2 linked regions of the Spiractinospora alimapuensis genome follow. The protein of the gene in region 1 interacts with the protein of each later gene in a pairwise test. Links are inferred from orthologs where the notes say so. Each region holds a gene or a part of one and is shown in the gene's direction. Other genes may lie near its edges.

Region 1 (9,618 bases):
CGCTGTCGCCCAGCACGGCTCGATCGCGGCCGCCGCGCGAACACTGCATATGACGCCGTCGGCGGTGTCGCAGCAGTTGGGGAAGCTGGAACGGGAAGCCGGTCACCGGCTTCTCGAGCCCCAGGGGCGTACCGTGCGCCTCACCCACGCCGGGCGTGTGCTTTCGGAACACGCGGCGCGGGTCCTCGGTCAGCTCACCAAGGCGGAGAGCGATCTCGCGGACCTCCACCACGACGTCCTGGGGTCGCTGCGCCTGGGAGCCGTGGGCAGCGCGGTGCGCGCCCTGCTGCCAGACGCGTTGGCCACGCTGACCCGCCGTCACCCTCGGCTCAGCCATTCCCTGCGCGACGGGGAGGTCATCCACCTCCTGCCCCGCCTGCTCGACGACGCGCTCGACCTCCTCGTCGTCGAGAGTTGGTCGAACCGTCCGTTGACGCTCCCCGCCGGTCTCTCCCGTGCCCTGTTGATCAGTGAACGGGTCGACGTCGCGTTGCCGGAAGCCCATCACAGGGCCGGTGAGGACACCGTCGACCTGGGACACCTGGTTGAGGAGCGGTGGACGAGCTGCCCACCGGGGACGGAACCCTACGAGGCCCTGGTCCAGGTACTCCGTGGGCAGGGGGTCGAGCCTCGGATCCCGTACTGGCTCGCCGAGTTTCCCAGTCAGCTCTCACTGGTCAGCCACGGCCTCGCGGTCGCGCTCATCCCCGACATGGGTCGACAACCCACACCGCCGGGAGTGGCCTTCGTGTCGCCTCGCCAAGACCTGCGCCGCGAGATCCACGCCGTGTGGCGGACCGCCGCGGCGGGACCGCCGGTGCGGGCGTGCCTGGCGGCCCTGGGGGCGACGCCGCTCCCGGAGGCGGGCGTCCCGGTGTCGGAGTGAGCGCGCACCACCCGTGTCGGTGGGTACGGATCGTCCCTGGTCGCCAGGGGTGTGATGACGTCTGTCATGGTGAGTCCCCTCCCTCCCGTCACATTCGGGGCGTGCGTGGGGCACCGCCGTCGCGTGACAGGCACGTCTACCGACAGATCCACGCCATTGGGACAGTGTCGTCATGACCGTTGAGAACTCTCCCGAGGCCCCATCCCCTGAGGTGACCCCAGATCCGTCGAAGCTCACCCAGAAGCGTGCCGCCCGCCAAGCTTCGGCGTCGCGGCGCGTCTGGCTGGCCGCGCTGCTGGTCGGCCTCCTGGTCGGCGCCGTCGCCTATGTCGCGATACCCAACTCGGGAGGGGCGGACTTCGAGCTCCGTGGTGATCGGGAGCTGGCCGACAGCGTGGTCCACGCCCTCGACGGTCGGGACCGTCTCGCCCAGAGCATGGTGGTCACGCGGCAGAGCGGAGACGGGGAGGCGGAGGTCGTCAGCGGCGGGACCACCGACGGCGGCACCGAGCCCGACGTCGACACGCCGTTCGAGACCGGGTCGATCTTCAAGATCTTCACGGGGATGACCCTCGCCGACATGGTGGAGAACGGCGAGACGGACCTCGACCGGACCCTCGGCGAGGTCTTCCCCGAACTGGAGTTCGCCGACCCCGCCGTCGCCGAGGTCACGCTCCAGGAGCTCGCGACCCACACCTCCGGGCTGGCGGAGATCCCCGCGGAGGCGATCGCGGGGGCGACGTACCGGTCGTCGACTGCGTTGGACGCCTTCCGGCACCTGCCCGACCCGGTGCGGTCTCTGGAGACCACGCGGCTCGTCGAACCCGGGGAGTGGGTCTACTCCAACTACGGCTTCGCGGTGCTGGGCGAGGCACTGGCGCGGGAGAGCGGCCAGGACTACCCAGAACTGGTCCGGGAACGTGTGTTGGACCCCGTGGGGATGGACGACACCGTCATGCTCGGCACGGATGTCGACACGATGCCCGAGGGCGGGGCGCCGCCGCGAGTGGAGCGGGGCGCGCCCGCGACCACGTGGTCGGCGTCGACGTACGTGGCCGCGGGAGCGGGAACCTGGACCACCGCCGCGGACATGGCGCGGTTCCTCAACGCCGTGCGGGACGGGTCGGCCCCCGGCCTGTCCTCCCTGGACCAGGCCTGGCAGGGCGACGGGGACCTGGACTTCGGTCACGGGCTGGGCTGGTGGATCATCCCGACCTCGGACGGTGACGACGTCGTGGGACACGGCGGGACCACCAACGGGTCGATGGCGTTTATGGGCTACCGCGGGGACACGGCGGTCGTGGCCCTGTCCAACACCATGCTCGTCGACATGGCGCCGTTCGCCGCCGCCGCGCTGGGCGTGGACGACGTGCCGCCGGCGCTCCAGGGCCTCCCCACGAACCAGCCGTCCCTCGTCGTCCAGACGCTGCTCATGATGGTCGTCCCGGCGTTGTTGGCGATCACCCTCATGCTGCGCCGTCGCACCCTGATCGGCCAACGCCCCCTGGACCGGCTGCGGATCATCTCCATGCCACTGGGTGCCCTCGCCATGATGCTCCTTGCGTTGCGCCTGGGCAGTCTGGCTCTCGTGGGGCCCGTCGTGTGGGCGCTCTGCCTGGCGGTGGTGGTCGCGGCGCTGGTCGTGGGGATCGGTCTGTGGCCGTACACCCCCACGGTGCGTGCCCGCTTCCGATGGCTGCGCCTGACCTGCTTCGGCCTGTCGGTCATGGTCTCGCTGGTGATCGGCGTCGCGATGGCCTGGGCCCTGGGAGCGGCCTACCTGAGCTGAGCGGGGGCCCGCCGGTGGCGGTGCTGGAGCCTCACGGGGTACGGGTGAGGTTCTCCAGCACCGCGAGCACGTCGGCGGGGTCGGTGCCCTCGCCCACGCTCAGGGTCCGGAGGAAGAGGCCGTCCACCGCGGCCGAGACTCCCCTGCGTCGCACCGGGTCGGTCACGATGGGCAGGAGGAACGCGTCGATGGCGTCCAGCCACCGCGAGAGCTCCTCGCGCATGTCGGGGCGCCGCGCCGCCATGACGAACAGCTCGTACTCCGCCGCGGTGTGCGCCCGGTGGGTGTCGCTGGCCTCCGCGATCATCTCGGCCAGGAGCTCCAGGGGTCGCGCGGCGGTCGCGAACTCCTCGAGTCGGGCGAGGTAGGTGTCGTTGGTCGCCGTGAGGGCCGCGACGAGCATCTCGTCGATGGTGGGGAAGTAGTAGGTCACCGCGCTGGGCGGGACCCCGGCCTCGCGGGCGACCTCGCGCTGGCTGACCGCGCCGGCGCCGTCGCGCTCGATGACCCGCATGGTCGCGTCCAGGAGTTGGCGACGCCGGCGCATCCCCTTACGGAGTCGCCCGTCGCTGAGCTCGGCTTCCTCGGTCGGCATGCCTAGTGATTGCCACCCATCTCCAGTGCCACGACCCCCGCCACCACCAGGACGATACCCATGACCTGGATCCAGGTCATGCCCTCCCCCAGGAAGACCGCTCCGACGATCGCGACCAGGGCCACGCCGAAGGCGGCCCACACTCCGTAGGCCACGCCCAGAGGCAGGTCGCGTAGTGCGAGCGAGAGCAGGTAGAAGGTCCCGAGGTAGCCGACGACCACGACGATCGACGGGCCGAGCCGGGTGAAGCCGTGACTGAGCTTGAGGAACGTGGTCGCGATGACCTCGAGGACGATGGCGAAGCCGAGAAGGATCCAGGGCATGATGCGGCTCCAGTGGGGACGAGCGGTGGGAGAAAACTGAGCGATTGCTCCAGATGTTACGGCCGCCGGTAAAGTGGAGCGAACGCGCAAGTTTGTGAGATGGGTCTCGCCGGTCCCCTCGCCGCACGGGGCCACGGAGCCGCGCCCCGGAGCCGAGCACCGAGCGGTACGGCTAGACTCCCGGGCGTGGCGATCCAGATCTCTCCCAGCATCCTCAGCGCCGACTTCGCACACCTCGCTCGCGAGGCCGAAGCGGTGGCGACCTCCGCCGACTGGCTTCACGTCGACGTGATGGACTACCACTTCGTACCGAACCTGACCCTGGGGATCCCGGTGGTGGAGTCGCTGAAGAAGGCGGCGTCCCTTCCCCTGGACTGCCACCTGATGATCGCCGACCCGGACCGGTGGGCACCGGACTACGCCGAGGCCGGCGCCGGGAGCGTCACCATCCACGCCGAGGCGGCCAGCGCCCCGGTCCGCACCCTGCGCACGATCCGCGACGCGGGCGCCCGCGCGGGGCTCGCGCTGAACCCGGCGACCCCGCTGGACCACTACACCGGCCTCCTGGAGCAGGCCGACATGCTGCTGCTGATGACGGTGGAGCCCGGCTTCGGCGGACAGAAGTTCCTCGACCTCGTACTCCCCAAGATCCGGGCCGCGCGCGAGCACGTCGAGGCCCGGGGGACCGAGCTCTGGATCCAGGTCGACGGCGGCGTCGACGCCGAGACCATCGGCCGCTGCGCCGAAGCCGGAGCCGACGTCTTCGTCGCCGGATCGGCCGTCTACGGCAAGGCCGACCCCGACGCGGCGGTCCGTGACCTGCGGGCCCGAGCCGAACAAGGGCTCTCCGTCAGTCACCAGCACCGCTGAGGGCGACACCCCGCCACAGAACCCCGAGTCCACGGTGGGGCGTGTGAGCCACCTCTCCGTGTCGGGAACAGATCCCCATGGCACACTTGTTACAGCAAACGTTCAACGCGTGCTCCGGGGTCGGTGAAAATCCGAACCGGCGGTGACAGTCCGCGACCCGGCCGATGCCATCGGCCGGCTGATCCGGTGGAATTCCGGGACCGACGGTGAAAGTCCGGATGGGAGGCAGCGCGCGGGGGGTCGTTTCTCGTGCGCGTGCCGACACGTGAACCAACCCCGGGGGCGACACAGTCCCGACATCCCGGAGCCGTGCCCAGCGATGGAACGGCGGGAAGAGATGTTCACCGGGATCGTCGAAGAACTCGGCGAGGTCGTCGACGTCGCGCACGCGGCCGAAGGCGAGACCACACGCCTCACAGTCCACGCCCCTCACGTCACCACGGACGCGAAAGCCGGAGACTCCATCGCGGTCAACGGCGTGTGTCTCACCGTGGTCGATCCCGGCGACGCGCGGTTCAGCGCGGACGTCATCCCCGAGACCCTGGACCGATCCACGCTGGGAGCCCTCACGGCCGGCGCGCGCGTCAACCTCGAACGCGCGGCACGGGTCTCCGACCGGCTCAGCGGCCACATCGTGCAGGGCCACGTGGACGGAACCGCGGAGGTCCTCGGCCGGGTCGCGGACGGCAACGCCGAGAACGTCCGTTTCTCCCTCCCCACCCACCTGGCCCACTACGTCGTGGAGAAGGGCTCCATCACCGTCGACGGGGTGAGCCTCACTGTCGCCGCCGTGGACGACGAGTCGTTCACCGTGGGTCTCATTCCCACCACCCGCGAGGTCACGACACTCGGGCGAGCCGCGGACGGCGCGTTCGTCAACCTCGAGGTCGACGTCATCGCCAAGTACGTCGAACGAATGTTGGGTCCGGGAGCGCGACGGGAGGCGCAGCGATGAGTCATACGGCCGTCGACCACGCACACACCACAGCAGACGCGGCACGCGCAGCACAGGGGGCACAGGCCATGACCGAAACCGAGGCACCTCGCGGATCGGCGCCCGGAGACGACGTCGCACTGGACTCGGTCCACGACGCGCTCGCCGACATCGCCGCCGGCAAGCCCGTGGTCGTCGTGGACGACACCGACCGCGAGAACGAGGGCGACATCATCTTCGCCGCGGAGAAGGCGACGCCGGAACTGCTCGCGTTCATGATCCGCTACACCTCCGGGGTCATCTGCGTCCCGCTGCCCGGCGACGAACTGGACCGGCTCGACCTCCCGCTGATGGTGGAGCACAACGAGGAGAGCCTCCGCACCGCCTACACCGTGACGGTCGACGCACGCCACGGCGTCAGCACCGGGATCTCCGCCGCCGACCGCGCGCACACGATCCGGCTGCTCGGGGACGCGACCAGCCAGCCCACCGACTTCGTGCGGCCCGGGCACATCTTGCCGCTGCGCGGCCGCGCTGGGGGAGTCCTGGAACGGCGCGGACACACCGAAGCCGCGATCGACCTGGCACGGCTCGCTGGCCTACGCCCGGCCGGAGTGCTGGCCGAGGTGGTCAACGACGACGGAACCATGGCGCGCCTGCCTCGGCTGCGCGAGTTCGCCGACGAGCACGGACTCACCCTCGTCTCGGTGGAGCAGCTCGTGGACCACCGGTTGCGCACCGAGAGCCAGGTGGAGCGAGAGGTTGAGACGCGCCTGCCCAACCGCCACGCGCAATGGCGCCTGGTCGGCTACCGGGGACGGATCGACGGAGCGGAACACCTCGCCCTGGTGCTGGGCGACGTCGCCGACGGCGAACCGGTGACGACCCGCATCCACTCCGAGTGCCTCACCGGTGACGTCCTGGGATCCCACCGATGCGACTGCGGCACCCAGCTCGACGCCGCGATGGAGAGGATCGCCGAGGAGGGCCGGGGGGTCATCGTCTACCTGCGTGGCCACGAAGGACGCGGGATCGGTCTCCTGCGCAAGCTCGCCGCCTACCGCCTACAGGACGCCGGCGCGGACACGGTGGAGGCGAACCTCGAACTCGGCCTGCCCGCCGACGCGCGGGAGTTCACCGTCGCGGCCCACATCCTCGTCGACCTCGGAGTGCGGGGGGTGCGCCTGGTGACGAACAACCCCCGTAAGGTCGAGAGCGTGGCGGCCGGCGGAGTCTCGGTCGTGGAGCGTGTCTCGTTGCCAACGGTCGTCACCCCCGACAACCTGCGTTACCTGCAGACGAAGCGGGAACGTCTCGGGCACGAGCTGCCCGGCGTCGCCGCCGTCAACTGACGCACCAACAGCCACGGAGGAAGCAGTGAGCACAACCGGACGGCCGGGAGAAACACCGGTGTCCGCGCCGGCGGATCTCAGGGTCGGAATCGTCGCGTCCCGCTGGAACGCCGAGATCGTGGACCTCCTCCTGGCGCACGCCACGGAGGCGGCGACGGAGAGCGGGGTGTCGGCGCCGACGGTGGCCCGGGTCGCCGGTGCGATGGAGATCCCGGTCGTCGCCCAGGAGCTGGCCCGCACCCACGACGCGGTCATCGCTCTGGGCTGCGTCGTGCGGGGGGCGACACCCCACTTCGACTACGTCTGCCAGTCCGTCACGCAGGGGCTCACCCAGGTCGCGCTGGACACGGCGACCGTCGTCGGCAACGGCGTGCTGACCTGTGACACCCAGGAGCAGGCGCGGGAACGCAGCGGCGCGCCGGGGTCGATCGAGGACAAGGGGCGGGACGCCACCCTCGCGGCCATCGACACCGCCACTGTGCTTCGGACGCTGCGCGCCGACGCCCAGAGCCCGGTGGGGGAGTCGGTCCGTGGCTGACGACTCCGCGAACACCACTCTTCCCATGGTGTGGCGGCCTCGCCGCATCCGCGTCGTCATGGGCGTCCTGGCCGTCGCGATCATGGTCACCCTGGTGATCCTCGCGGTGATCCTTCCACCGAACTGGACCATCGTCGACCGCGTCAGCCTCGTGCTGTTGGGCCTTGTTGGCGCGGTCGTCATGGGTTTCCTCGCCCGAGCGAGCATCACCGCCACCGAGGACGGCCTGCGGGTCGTGAACATCATCCGGACGTGGATCCTGGAGTGGCCCGAGATCGTCGACGTCCGCATGCCCGAAGGCGAACCCTGGCCCACCCTCGACCTCGCCGACGGCACGTCCATCGTCGCCATGGGCATCCAACGCAGCGACGGCCCCCGTGCCCAGGACGACCTCGCCCAACTCATCGCTCTCCTCCACGAACGCGGCGAAGCCCAGGAACCGGAGATCTAGTACGGCGACGACAGATCGTGACGTTCGCGTCTTCGGTCATGGCTGATACGGGCTCGCGACCGCCGGGACGGCGTTCGCCCGTGTCGGTTCTCTCGGACAGCCACCCAGGATGCCCGTCACGGATCGCCGTGCGAACCGAAGCCCGGGCCCCTGCTGGGGCAGGATCCGCGAGGCAGCCCCAGTAGGGGCGACAGCCGCTCCCCAACCGAGAGCCTTCGAGGACACAGCACCGAGGCACCAGCCCCAACCCCGGCCGGCGCGGCGTCCTGGCCACGCGGGCCGGGCCTCAACGCGACATCGCCGACAGCCCACTCCTCGTCGGCCCCTCGGGCCTGCGAGGACGTACGGCGCCCGACCCGGCTACTCCCGGAACGCGAGTGGGGAGAATAACCTGGCATCAGGGCGGACGACGAAAGGTGGGAGCACATGGCGGCCGAGCCGGGTGGTACGGAGGCGATCGGCTCTCCCGACGCGTTGGTGCGGTTGCTCGACGCCCAGGACTACCTGGCCGACGAGGGGACCGCGACCGCGGCGTTTCTCGCGCTGCGGATGGGGCGACCGCTCTTCCTGGAGGGAGAGCCGGGCGTCGGGAAGACGGAGCTCGCCAAGGCGATGGCGGGCGTGCTGGGCACCCAGCCCATCCGCCTGCAGTGCTACGAGGGCATCGACGCGAGCCAGGCACTCTACGACTGGGACTACCCCCGCCAGCTTCTGCACCTGCGCGCCGCCCAGGCCGCGGGGGTGCACGACACCCAGGAGCTGGAGCGTGGCCTGTACGACCGCCGGTTCCTGCTGACGCGGCCACTGCTGCGCGCCCTGGGCGGGGAGGATGAGTCCGCTTCCGCCGCGCCCAGTGTCCTCCTCGTCGACGAGATCGACCGCGCCGACGACGAGTTCGAGGCGTTCCTGTTGGAGTTCCTCTCCGACTTCCAGGTGTCGATCCCGGAGTTCGGCACCGTCCGCGCACACACCCCACCCGTGGTGATCCTGACGTCCAACCGGACACGCGAGGTGCACGACGCGCTCAAGCGCCGCTGCCTGTACCACTGGATGGCCCACCCCGGCTTCGAGCGGGAGGTCTCCATCATCCGGCGCCGACTGCCGGAAACCACCGAGGTACTGGCGAAGGAGGTCGCCGCCACGGTGCAGCGCCTGCGCGACCCCGCCGACAACGGTGCCGAGTTGCTCAAGCCCCCCGGAGTCGCCGAGAGTATCGACTGGGCCCAGGCCCTGGCCGCCGTCGGGGCACGACGCCTCACCGCCGACGCCGCCGCCCGCACCCTGGGCGCCCTCCTCAAGCACGTCGAGGACCACGAGACGGTCCGCGCCCGGCTGTCGGCCCTGCTCGACAATCCGGACGCCTCGGTGGTGGGAGCCTAGTCGTGTCCACGGCGCGGGACCACTCGACACCGGAGCCACGCTCCGGCGACCCCGACGTGATGCTGCTGGGGTTCGCCCGCGCGCTGCGCGCCGCCGGCGTTGGAGCGGACCAGCACCGAACCCACACCCTGATCGAAGCCGTCGCCGAACTCGACGTCTCCCGCCCTCGGGACGTCTACTGGGCCGGACGCCTGGCCCTCTGCTCGACCGCCGAAGACGTGGCACGCTACGACGCCTGCTTCGCGTACTACTTCTCCACCGAGCCCCTCCCGCGTCCCACCACCGAGACCGTGGCGGTGCCGCAGGTGCGTCCGGCCATGTGGCAGCCCGAGAGCGCGCCCGGCCAGCAGGAGGAGAGCGACCCCGACGAGGCGACGGCCGCGAGCGACGCCGAGGTGCTGCGCAACCGGGACATCGCCCAACTCAGCGTCCCCGAACGGGCCGAGGTCCAGCGGCTGCTCAGCCTCATCGCGGCACGCCGCCCCAAACGACGCACCCGC
Region 2 (9,858 bases), 3.5 Mb from region 1 along the record:
CACACCGAACAGGGCGCGGGCATGTTCGTGGCGATGAAGGACCTGGAGATCCGCGGCGCCGGCAACATCCTCGGCGCGGAACAGTCGGGGAGCATCGCCGGCGTCGGTTTCGACCTGTACGTCCGCATGGTGGGCGAGGCGGTCCGGGAGCTGCGGACGGGGGGTCCGGTCGAGGAGGAGGTCGAGACCAAGGTCGAGCTCCCGATCGACGCCCACATTCCGCACGACTACGTGCCCGGGGAGCGGCTGCGCCTGGACGCCTACAAGCGGATCGCCAGCGTCGGGGGACCGGAGGACATCGTCGCCATCCGGGAGGAGCTCTCGGACCGGTACGGGGAGCCGCCCCAGGAGGTCGACAACCTCTTGGAGGTCGCACGGTTCCGGGTCCGAGCCAAGAAGGTCGGCCTGACCGACGTCGTTCTCCAGGGGAACCAGGTCCGGTTCGCGCCGGTGGGTGAGCTGCCGGAGTCGCGCCAACTACGTATGAGGCGCATGTACCCCAAGGCGATCCTCAAGCAGGCCACGCAGACGCTCTTGGTGCCGATCCCCAAGGCCGGTGGCCTGGCCGGCAAGCCACTGCGCGACCTCGAGCTGCTGCGGTGGTGCACGGAGCTCGTGGAGGCCGTGCTGGAGTAGCCCCCGTCGTGTCAACCCCGGCGGCGACGGGTTCGCCGGGACCGATGCGGCGAACTTGATCGATTCCCCCTAAGCTGATGCGCGTCGTGTGTTGTGTGCGTCACGTGTGCCCGCTGTCGCCGTGAGAAGGGTCGTTCAATCGTGCGTGTCTCCGCCGCTGTCTGTGGCTCCTTGGGAGCGGCCGTCCTGATCGCGATCGCGGGATGTTCCCCGCAGCAGGCGGGCGCCGTCGCCGTCGTCGGCGACGACCGGCTCACCCACGACGAGGTGCGTTCGGAGATCCAGGACCTTTCCGAGACCCTCCCTGACGGGATGGATCTCACCGAGGAGGACCGGACCGCCATCGCGGCCGGCACCGTCGGCGGATGGGTGGCCGAGCGGCTCCTCGACGCCATCGCGGAGGACGACGGGATCGACGTCAGCCAGGACGCCCTGGACGCGAAGGTCGACGAGCTGGGTGGTCCCCAGGCCCTGGCCGCCAACGGGATCGGCCCCGACTCGGTGGACGAGTTCGCCAAGTTCCAGATCCTCATGACGGCGATGCTGCCCGCCGACGAGGAAGCGCAGCTCCAGGCCGAAGTGGAGTCCCAGGTTCGGGAGCAGGGCACCCTTCAAGGGTTGGACGGCGACGAACTGGAGGAGTTCGTTGAGTTCAATATGCAGCAGCTCTGGCCGCAGACGCGTGGCCAGGAGGTGCAGCAGCGCATCTCCACCCGCGTCGAGGAGCAGATGGACGTCACCGACGTCGACGTGAGCGGGCGGTACGGCGTGTTCGACGAGCAGACCCTGGGGATGCACCAGGGCGCGAGCGCGTCCACGACGGCCGGCTGGGACCCCGACGAGGCCGTGGACACGGGCAACCCGTTCGAGGACATGATGGAGCTCCAGGGAGCCAGCGGTGAGTGACGAGTCGATGCCCGCGACCTCGGCCCGTCCGCCGTCGGACGACCAGCCCGAGCTGGGGGCACGCCTGCTGGACCTGGTGCGGGTCATGGACACCTTGCGCGTGAAGTGCCCGTGGGACGCCGAACAGACCCACGAGACTCTCGCCAAGTACCTGGTCGAGGAGGCCTACGAGGCCGTCGAGGCCATCGAACACGGTGACCCCGCGACGCTGCGGGAGGAACTGGGCGACGTCCTGCTGCAGGTCGTGTTCCACGCGCGCGTCGCCCAGGAACGCGACGACGGCTTCACCATCGACGACGTCGCCGCGGCGATCGTCGCGAAGCTGGTGCGGCGCCACCCCCACGTCTTCGCCGAGACCCAGGTCGAGGGGGTCGACGACGTTCGCGCGAACTGGGAGACGATCAAGGCCGCCGAACGCGCCGCCAAGGGCGAGGAGGACGCCTCCGTCGTCGCCGGTGTCCCCTTCGGCCAACCGGCGGCGCTGCTCGCCTACGAGCTACAGAAGCGCGCCGCGCGTAACGGGATCCCCGAGGACCTCATCGCCGGTGGAGACGACACCGGTGCCGCCCTCTTCGACGCCGTCGCCGCGGAACGCCGGGCCGGATTCGACCCGGAGATGGACCTGCGCGCCGCGGCCCGTGGCTTCGACACCCGCGTCCGCGCGGCCGAGACCCGCGCACGCGCGGACGGCCACGACCCGCGTTCCCTCACGCACGCCCAGTGGCGCGAGTACTGGAGCGCGCGAGGCTGAGTGGCCGTGGTCGGACAAGTGGGGACCGCGCGGAGTCGGGGCGTTGGCGGCGTTCCCTTCGGCCAACTGGCGCTCCTGCTCGCACGCGAGCTGCGGAAGTGCCGGGCGTAACGGGATCCCTGATGACCTCATCGCAGGCGGCGATGACACCGGTGCCACCCTCTTCGACGACGCCCAGCGTCAGTGGGGCCAAGGCCCGCGCACGTGTGGACGGTCACGAGCCGCGTGCTTTCACGCACGTCCAGTGGCGTGAGCACTGGATCGCGCGGGGCTGAGTGGCCGTGGTCGGACAAGTGGGGACCGCGCGGAGTCGGGGCGTTGGCGGCGTTTCCTTCGGCATCGCCGGCGGCGACGGCACCGGTGCCGCCCTCTTCGACGCCGTCGCCGCGGAACGCCGGGCCGGATTCGACCCGGAGATGGACCTGCGCGCCGCCGCCCGTGGCCTCGACGCCCGCGCACGCGCGGACGGCCACGACCCGCGTTCCCTCACGCACGCCCAGGGGCGCGCTGTCTCGGCCGTGTTCGTCGGTGGAATCGTCGTCCGCTCCGTCCGGCCGAATCCGGCCGGGGATGGGACTGCGGTGTGGAGATCCGTGTCCGCCGTGGGTGAGTCCCTGGCACGGGTTCGACCGGGGCGCGACGGATCGGGCCGTGGCCATTATCCGCGTTGTGGAGCGCGCGGAGCTGGGCGGCTCTGGCCGGAAGCGGCGGCACCACGCCGCACAGGGGTCGAAGCGCCATATTCGTCCAGGTGGCGAAGTGGTTCATCCGGTCATGGCGGCGATGCGCGTCGGCGGACGGATCGAATCACGCCGGTCGGACGGCCTGGATCTGTGCGTTGCGCGGTATACGGGGGTTGGGGGAGTCGGGGCTACGGGGCATGCACTCAGGGCAGTGGTGACGGTGAGCGGCGACCCGCCGGAGCGTCCTTGGCCGGAGGCGGACACGACGGCCCCGAGCCGGCTCACAGGCGCCGCGTGTCCACACGCCTCGGGCCCGTCAGGCGGCCGGGGACCGTGCCGGCTCGGTGTCCCGTTGGTGTCGCAGGTGTTCCCGGGTGGACCACAGCACCGCCGCGCCCCATGCCAGGAGGAGCACCGCGTAGACGGCGAGTTGTGTGGGGGCGCGCATCGTGAAGGCCTCCATGCGCATCACGTTGTGCGCGTTCGTCGTGAGGATGAGACCGCCGACCAGAGGGCCGAGCATGCGTCCGGGGATCCGGTGCGCCAACCACGCCGCGATCGGCGCGGCGACCACTCCGCCGAGCAGCAGCGCGCCGACCCAGCCCATGTTCACGCTGCCCAGGCCCAGACCGAACGCGAAACCCGCACTGCCGGCGAGCACGACGACGAACTCCGCGACGCTGATCGATCCCACGACCTTGCGCGGTTCCAGCCGTCCGGTGGCGAGCAGCGCCGACGTCCCGATGGGGCCCCACCCTCCACCACCAGTGGAGTTCATGAAACCCCCGACGAACCCCAGTGGTGCGAGGAACCGATGGGCGAGCACCCGTCCGACCATGTCCTTGGGCGGTCCCCAGACCGTGAACCGGACCAGGACGTAGCAGCCGAGCACCAACAGGATGGTCGTCATGAGAGGCCGTGCGGCCTCCGTCGACAGCCAGCTCAGGAAGAACGCCCCGCCGAAGGCCCCGAGCGCCCCACTGACCGCCACGCCGCGCACCACCCGCCAGTCCACGTTCCCGAACCGCCAGTGCGCGAGCGCCGACACCGCTTGGGAGCCGACCTGGGACAGGTTCACCGTCGCCGACGCCAGGGCCGGCACCGTACCGATGGCCAGCAGGAATGACGTGGACGTGACGCCGTACCCCATGCCCAGGCTGCTGTTGACGAGCTGTGCGAGAAAGCCGAGGATTCCCAGCACCACCAAGCCCTGCACGCGCTCCTCCTGGTTCTCTCCGGCCACCAACGACGGGACCCCGCCCACGAGCGGACACGTGTGGGAAATGTACCGGGACGACGGGTGCGCCCTGTGTCGATAGGCTCACCTTGGCACGCCACATGCGATGCTCGGGCAAGGGCCGGTGGCTCCGGCGGCAGTGAGTCGGGGTCGAGGTCACCCCCTTCCACAGAACTGAGGAGTACAACGGTGCCGTCGATCGAGAGTGTGACTGCCCGGGAGATCCTGGACTCCCGCGGTAATCCGACGATTGAGGTGGAAGTCGAGCTGGACGACGGGACGGATGTTCGTTCCGCGGTTCCCAGCGGTGCCTCCACCGGGAAATTCGAAGCCGTCGAGCTGCGTGACGGCGGCGAGCGCTACGGCGGCAAGGGCGTCGAGAAGGCGGTCACCGCGGTCGAGGACGAGATCCAGCCCGCGCTGCTGGGCGCCGAGCCGGACGAGCAGCGTCTGGTCGACCAGACCCTGATCGACCTGGACGGGACCGCCGACAAGTCCCGCCTGGGTGCGAACGCCACTCTGGGCGTCTCTCTCGCGGTGGCCCGCGCCGCCGCGCAGTCGGCGGAGCTGCCCCTCTACCGCTACCTGGGTGGCCCCAACGCCCACTGGCTGCCGGTGCCGATGATGAACATCCTCAACGGTGGTGCCCACGCGGACACCAACGTCGCCATCCAGGAGTTCATGGTCGCGCCGATCGGTGCCGAGACCTTCGCGGAGGCGCTGCGCTGGGGGACCGAGGTCTACCACGCGTTGAAGGGCGTCCTGAAGGGGCACGGCCTGTCCACCGGCGTCGGCGACGAGGGCGGGTTCGCCCCGAACCTGGACAGCAACCGCGTCGCGCTGGACGTGATCGTGGAGGCGATCCAGAAGGCCGGCTTCACCCCGGGCGGCGACATCGCCCTCGCCGTGGACGCCGCGGCCAGCGAGTTCTACGACAACGGCGCCTACCAGTTCGAGGGCCGTTCTCGCAGCGCCGAGGAGATGACCGCCTACTACGGCGAACTCCTGGACGCCTACCCGCTGGTGTCGCTGGAGGACCCCCTGTTCGAAGAGGACTGGGAGGGCTGGAAGCACCTCACCGACCAGCTCGGCGACCGCGTGCAGATCGTCGGCGACGATCTCTTCGTCACCAACCCCGAGCGGCTGGAGCGCGGCATCACCGAAGGGGCCGCCAACGCCCTGCTGGTGAAGCTCAACCAGATCGGCACCCTGTCGGAGACGCTGGACGCGGTGCACCTGGCGCACCGCAGCGGCTTCGAGTGCATGATCAGCCACCGTTCCGGCGAGACCGAGGACACCACCATCGCCGACCTCGCGGTGGCCACGAACGCTGGTCAGATCAAGACGGGAGCCCCGGCGCGCAGTGAGCGCGTCGCGAAGTACAACCGTCTGCTGCGGATCGAGGAACAGCTCGACGACGCCGGCGACTATGTCGGCGCCCGTGCCTTCCCCCGCTTCCAGGCGGACGGCTGAGCGAGTGGCACAGCGTGAGACGCGACCATCCCGCCCGGCTCGCCGGGCGGGACCGGGCCAGGAGCGGGTGCGACCGGCACTGACGAGCCGGGCCGCCATCCTCGCCCTCGTGCTGTGCGCGGTGACGCTCAGCCTCGCCTACCCGCTGCGCGAGTACATCGCGCAGCGGTCGGAGATCGCCCAGCTCCAGGAGACACGGGCGCATTTGGAGGACAGCGTCGCCGACCTGGAGCAGCGCCGAGAGGACCTGACCTCCGACGAACACGTCGAACAGGAGGCCCGGACCCGGCTCTACTACCAGTACCCGGGCGAGAACGTCTACGTCGTGGTCGACGAGAACAGTGAGGACACCGGAGACCAGGTCCAGGACGGCGACTCCGCCGAGACCTGGTTCGCCCGGCTCTGGCGTTCCGTCGGCGAGGCCGACACCACCGACGCCCCCGTGGACGGCATCCCCGACGCCCAACCCCTCCCCCGCTGACGGGCGAGGCGGTTTCACGTACCGTGCCAGCGCCGGCGGCGCGGCGTCCCGTCCCTTCCGTCGGGTTTGGCGCGTCCCGCGCATTTGATCAGGTGTGGGACCGGACTGCTGGTAGCCTCGCCGGAGTGACGACAGCAGAGGATGTGGCCGCGATCCACACGCAGTTGGGGCGGCCGCCGCGGGGGGTACGGGGCGTCGCGCACCGGTGTCCCTGTGGGCAGCCGGACGTCGTGCGGACAGCGCCGCGGTTGGAGGACGGCACCCCGTTTCCGACGCTCTACTACCTGACGTGCCCGCGGGCGGCCTCCGCGATCGGGCGGTTGGAAGCCAACGGTGTGATGCGGGAGATGACCGAGCGCCTGGCGACCGACCCGGAGCTTCGCGAGGCCTACGGCAAGGCGCACGAGTCCTACCGCGCCGACCGGGATCAGCTCGCCGCGGAGGACGGAATCGAACCCCTCCCACCGGGTATGCAGACCACGGGTGGAATGCCGACCCGCGTGAAGTGCCTGCACGCGCTGGTCGCCCACGAGCTGGCCGCCCCGGGGGAGAACCCCCTGGGTCGCGAGGCTCTGGACATGCTGGAACCGTGGTGGACTGACGGTCCTTGTGTCGCCTCGTCCGACGAGGACGGCACCGAGGCCGGGACTGAGGAGTGAAGATGGATCCCGTCGCAGCGATCGACCTCGGCACCAACTCGATTCGGCTTCTCATCACGCAGCAGGTGGACGGGGAGAGCGAGGACCTCACCCTGGTCGACTTGGTGCGCCGGATGGAGATCGTGCGGTTGGGCCAGGGGGTCGACCGGACGGGAGCGTTCGCTCCCGAGGCCCTGGAGCGAACGTTCGCGGCGCTGCGCGAGTTCGCCACCGTGATCGACGCGCACGGTGTGGAGCGTTCCAGCGCCGGGGTGCGGATGGTCGCCACCAGCGCGAGTCGCGACGTGTCCAATCGGGACCAGCTCATCCGCGGTGTTCGTGACATCCTCGGCGTCGATCCGGAAGTGATCACCGGTGAGGAGGAAGCCGAGCTGACCTTCCTCGGTGCCACGGCCGAACTGGAGGCCACGCACGACTTCCAGCGGCCCTTCCTCGTGGTCGACATCGGCGGCGGGTCGACGGAGTTCGTCCTCGGGCAGCACTCCGACGACGCCGACACGATCGTGCGGGCGTCACGCTCGGTCAACATCGGTTGTGTGCGCATGACCGAACGTCACCTGCGCGAGGACCCGCCTTCGGCGGCGGAGATCGCCGCCGCCACCGCCGACGTCGACGCCGCACTGGACGAGGTGTCCCAGGTCGTTCCACTGGGCGAGGCCCGTACGGTGGTGTGCGTGGCCGGGACCGCCACCACGGTCGCGGGGATCGCCCTGGACCTGCCGGCCTACGACCCCGAGGAGATCCACCACGCGCGGGTCTCCGTGGACCGCACGCGCTCCATCGCCGAGGAACTGTTGGCGATGCCACGGGACCAGCGCGCCGCGCTGGGGGTCATGCACCCGGGACGAGTCGACGTGATCGGGGCAGGGGCGCTGATCCTGCAGCGCACCGTGGAACGGACCAAGGCGGGGGAGTTCGTGGCGAGCGAGCACGACATCCTCGACGGCGTCGCGTTCAGCCTGCTCCACGTCTGAGCCCGTGCCCGCTCACTCAGCGTGAGCCGGGTCACCGCAGTCGCCGCGCAGATCACATAAACAGGTCTCTGACCTGGCCAAACGGCGTGTCCGGCTGGCATATTATGGTCTAAACCACTTGATGCGGTCTTTCCTCGCGGCATGAGCTTGTGAAAGAATGCACAAGCGAGGATGGCAGGTCTGCCATTGGATGTTCGGGAAGCCAGACCAAAATTCTTCCCGGAACTAGGGCCCAACGTGACGTTCGAGAAAATTCTTCGAATATTCACGACCCCGGTCGGGGTGGGTCTGCGACGCAGGAGGACTGACGCAGATGAGCGCAACCCAGGAGAGGAACTACCGAGTCGTCCCTGGTGGCGACGAGGCCGCACGCATCCCACACATCCTGATCGTCGGTGGGGGATACCTGGGAATGACCACCGCGCTGCGCCTTCAGCGCAAGCTGGGCGCGGGGGAAGCGCGGATCACGGTCGTCGACCCCAGCTCGTACATGACCTACCAGCCGTTCCTTCCGGAGGCGGCTGCGGGAAGCATCCAGCCCCGTCACATCGTGGTGCCGCTGCGCAAGGTGCTCAAGCGCGTCAAGGTGCTCACTGGTCGCGTGGTCCGCATCAACCACGAACGTGGCGTCGTCGAGTTCGAACCCGAGGCGGGGGCGAACCGAGAGATCGCCTACGACTACATCGTCATGGCCGCCGGCGCGGTGTCGCGCACCCTGCCCGTTCCGGGACTCTCGGAGTGGGGGATCGGCATCAAGACGATCACCGAGGCCACCTACCTCCGTAACCACGTCCTGCAGCAGCTCGCGATCGCCGACTCGGCCGAGGACCCGGCGCTGCGCAAGAAGGCCCTGAACTTCGTGTTCGTCGGAGGCGGGTTCGCCGGCGCCGAAGCCATCGCCGAGCTCGAGGACATGGCCCGCGACGCCACCCGCTTCTACCCGTCCATCGGAATCGACGACCTGCACTTCTACCTCGTCGAGGCGGCCGACCAGATCCTGCCCGAGGTGGGGCCCGAGGTGGGGCGCAAGACCCTGAACCAGCTACGGCTCCGGGGTATCGACGTGCGTCTCTCCACTCGTCTGGAGTCCGCCGTCGACCAGCACATGGTGCTCTCCGACGGCACCGAGTTCGACGCGGCGACCCTCGTGTGGACGGCCGGCGTCAAGCCCAGCCCCATCGTCGAGGCCAGTGACCTGCCACGCGGCCCGCGCGGGCACGTGGACACCACGGAGTTCCTCACCATCCGCGACACCACCAAGGCGTTCGCCGCCGGGGACAACGCCCAGGTGCCGGTCCTGGACCAGCCGGGAACCTACTACCCGCCGAACGCGCAGAACGCCGTGCGGCAGGCGAAGGTGCTGTCCGACAACATCGTGGCCACCCTTCGTGGTGGCCGGCTCACGCCCTACAGCCACAAGAATCTGGGGGCCGTCGCCGGGCTCGGGCTGCACAAGGGCGCGGCACAGATGCTCGGCGGCATCAAGCTCACTGGGCGTCTCGCCTGGTACGCCCACCGTGGCTACCACCTGTCCGCACTGCCGACCTTCGGCCGCAAGCTCCGGGTCCTCACCGACTGGACGCTGGGAATGTTCCTCCGTCGGGACGTCGCCGCGCTCCCCGAGCTGAGTGATCCACGTCAGCCCTTCGAGGAGGCGGCCCAGCCGGTGGTGGAGGACGGACAACTGCTGCCCCGGTAGGTACACCCGTCGGCGGGGGAGGACGGCGAACGCTGCCCGAACCCGCCGTAGTCATCCGAACACACAGTTGTCTTTACCACAGTGGAACCCTTCCGTGCGGGGTGCTTCGTCAACCCGTGACGCAAGATCGGTATGATGATCGGGCCCTCGTAGCCCAATGGAAGAGGCAGGCCCCCTAAAAGGGTCACAAGTGTCGGTTCGAGTCCGACCGGGGGCACGGTCAGCCTCACCGCGCCACGTCACGCGAGTGCGGGTGTCGGCTTCGACGACCCGCGCTCCGTTCCTCGACGGTCATGCCCCGCATGGCCGTCTTCCCGCTGTAAGGCCACGTTTCGTGGCCCGATCACCATCGGTGTCGT

What was found.
Region 2: the proteins of rpe (region 1) and eno interact in binary tests that used the Escherichia coli proteins (3 or more experiments, as listed by UniProt). The link is inferred for Spiractinospora alimapuensis from one-to-one orthologs.

What each region holds. Positions count from the first base shown.
Region 1 is NZ_CP072467.1:1,121,042-1,130,659, reverse strand. The notes cover bases 2,868-5,621. They hold rpe (ribulose-phosphate 3-epimerase), read left to right. Parts: upstream 2,868-3,779; coding sequence 3,780-4,463; downstream 4,464-5,621. Other genes in these bases: J4H86_RS05215 (bifunctional 3,4-dihydroxy-2-butanone-4-phosphate synthase/GTP cyclohydrolase II), read left to right, coding at 5,487-5,621; J4H86_RS05220 (riboflavin synthase), read left to right, coding at 4,801-5,418; J4H86_RS05230 (DMT family transporter), read right to left, coding at 3,273-3,593; J4H86_RS05235 (TetR/AcrR family transcriptional regulator), read right to left, coding at 2,868-3,270. Outside these bases: J4H86_RS05245 (LysR family transcriptional regulator), read left to right, coding at 1-886; J4H86_RS05240 (serine hydrolase domain-containing protein), read left to right, coding at 1,059-2,675; more of J4H86_RS05235, read right to left, coding at 2,707-2,867; more of J4H86_RS05215, read left to right, coding at 5,622-6,749; ribH (6,7-dimethyl-8-ribityllumazine synthase), read left to right, coding at 6,775-7,287; J4H86_RS05205 (PH domain-containing protein), read left to right, coding at 7,280-7,738; J4H86_RS05200 (AAA family ATPase), read left to right, coding at 8,165-9,118; J4H86_RS05195 (vWA domain-containing protein), read left to right, coding at 9,121-9,618. UniProt on the Escherichia coli protein: Catalyzes the reversible epimerization of D-ribulose 5-phosphate to D-xylulose 5-phosphate.
Region 2 is NZ_CP072467.1:4,662,073-4,671,930, forward strand. Bases 3,551-6,544 are described here. They hold eno (phosphopyruvate hydratase), read left to right. Parts: upstream 3,551-4,402; coding sequence 4,403-5,686; downstream 5,687-6,544. Other genes in these bases: J4H86_RS21910 (sulfite exporter TauE/SafE family protein), read right to left, coding at 3,551-4,219; J4H86_RS21920 (FtsB family cell division protein), read left to right, coding at 5,754-6,167; J4H86_RS21925 (DUF501 domain-containing protein), read left to right, coding at 6,293-6,544. Also shown: mfd (transcription-repair coupling factor), read left to right, coding at 1-636; J4H86_RS21895 (SurA N-terminal domain-containing protein), read left to right, coding at 778-1,542; mazG (nucleoside triphosphate pyrophosphohydrolase), read left to right, coding at 1,550-2,293; more of J4H86_RS21910, read right to left, coding at 3,293-3,550; more of J4H86_RS21925, read left to right, coding at 6,545-6,826; J4H86_RS21930 (Ppx/GppA phosphatase family protein), read left to right, coding at 6,829-7,800; J4H86_RS21935 (NAD(P)/FAD-dependent oxidoreductase), read left to right, coding at 8,114-9,499. UniProt on the Escherichia coli protein: Catalyzes the reversible conversion of 2-phosphoglycerate (2-PG) into phosphoenolpyruvate (PEP). It is essential for the degradation of carbohydrates via glycolysis.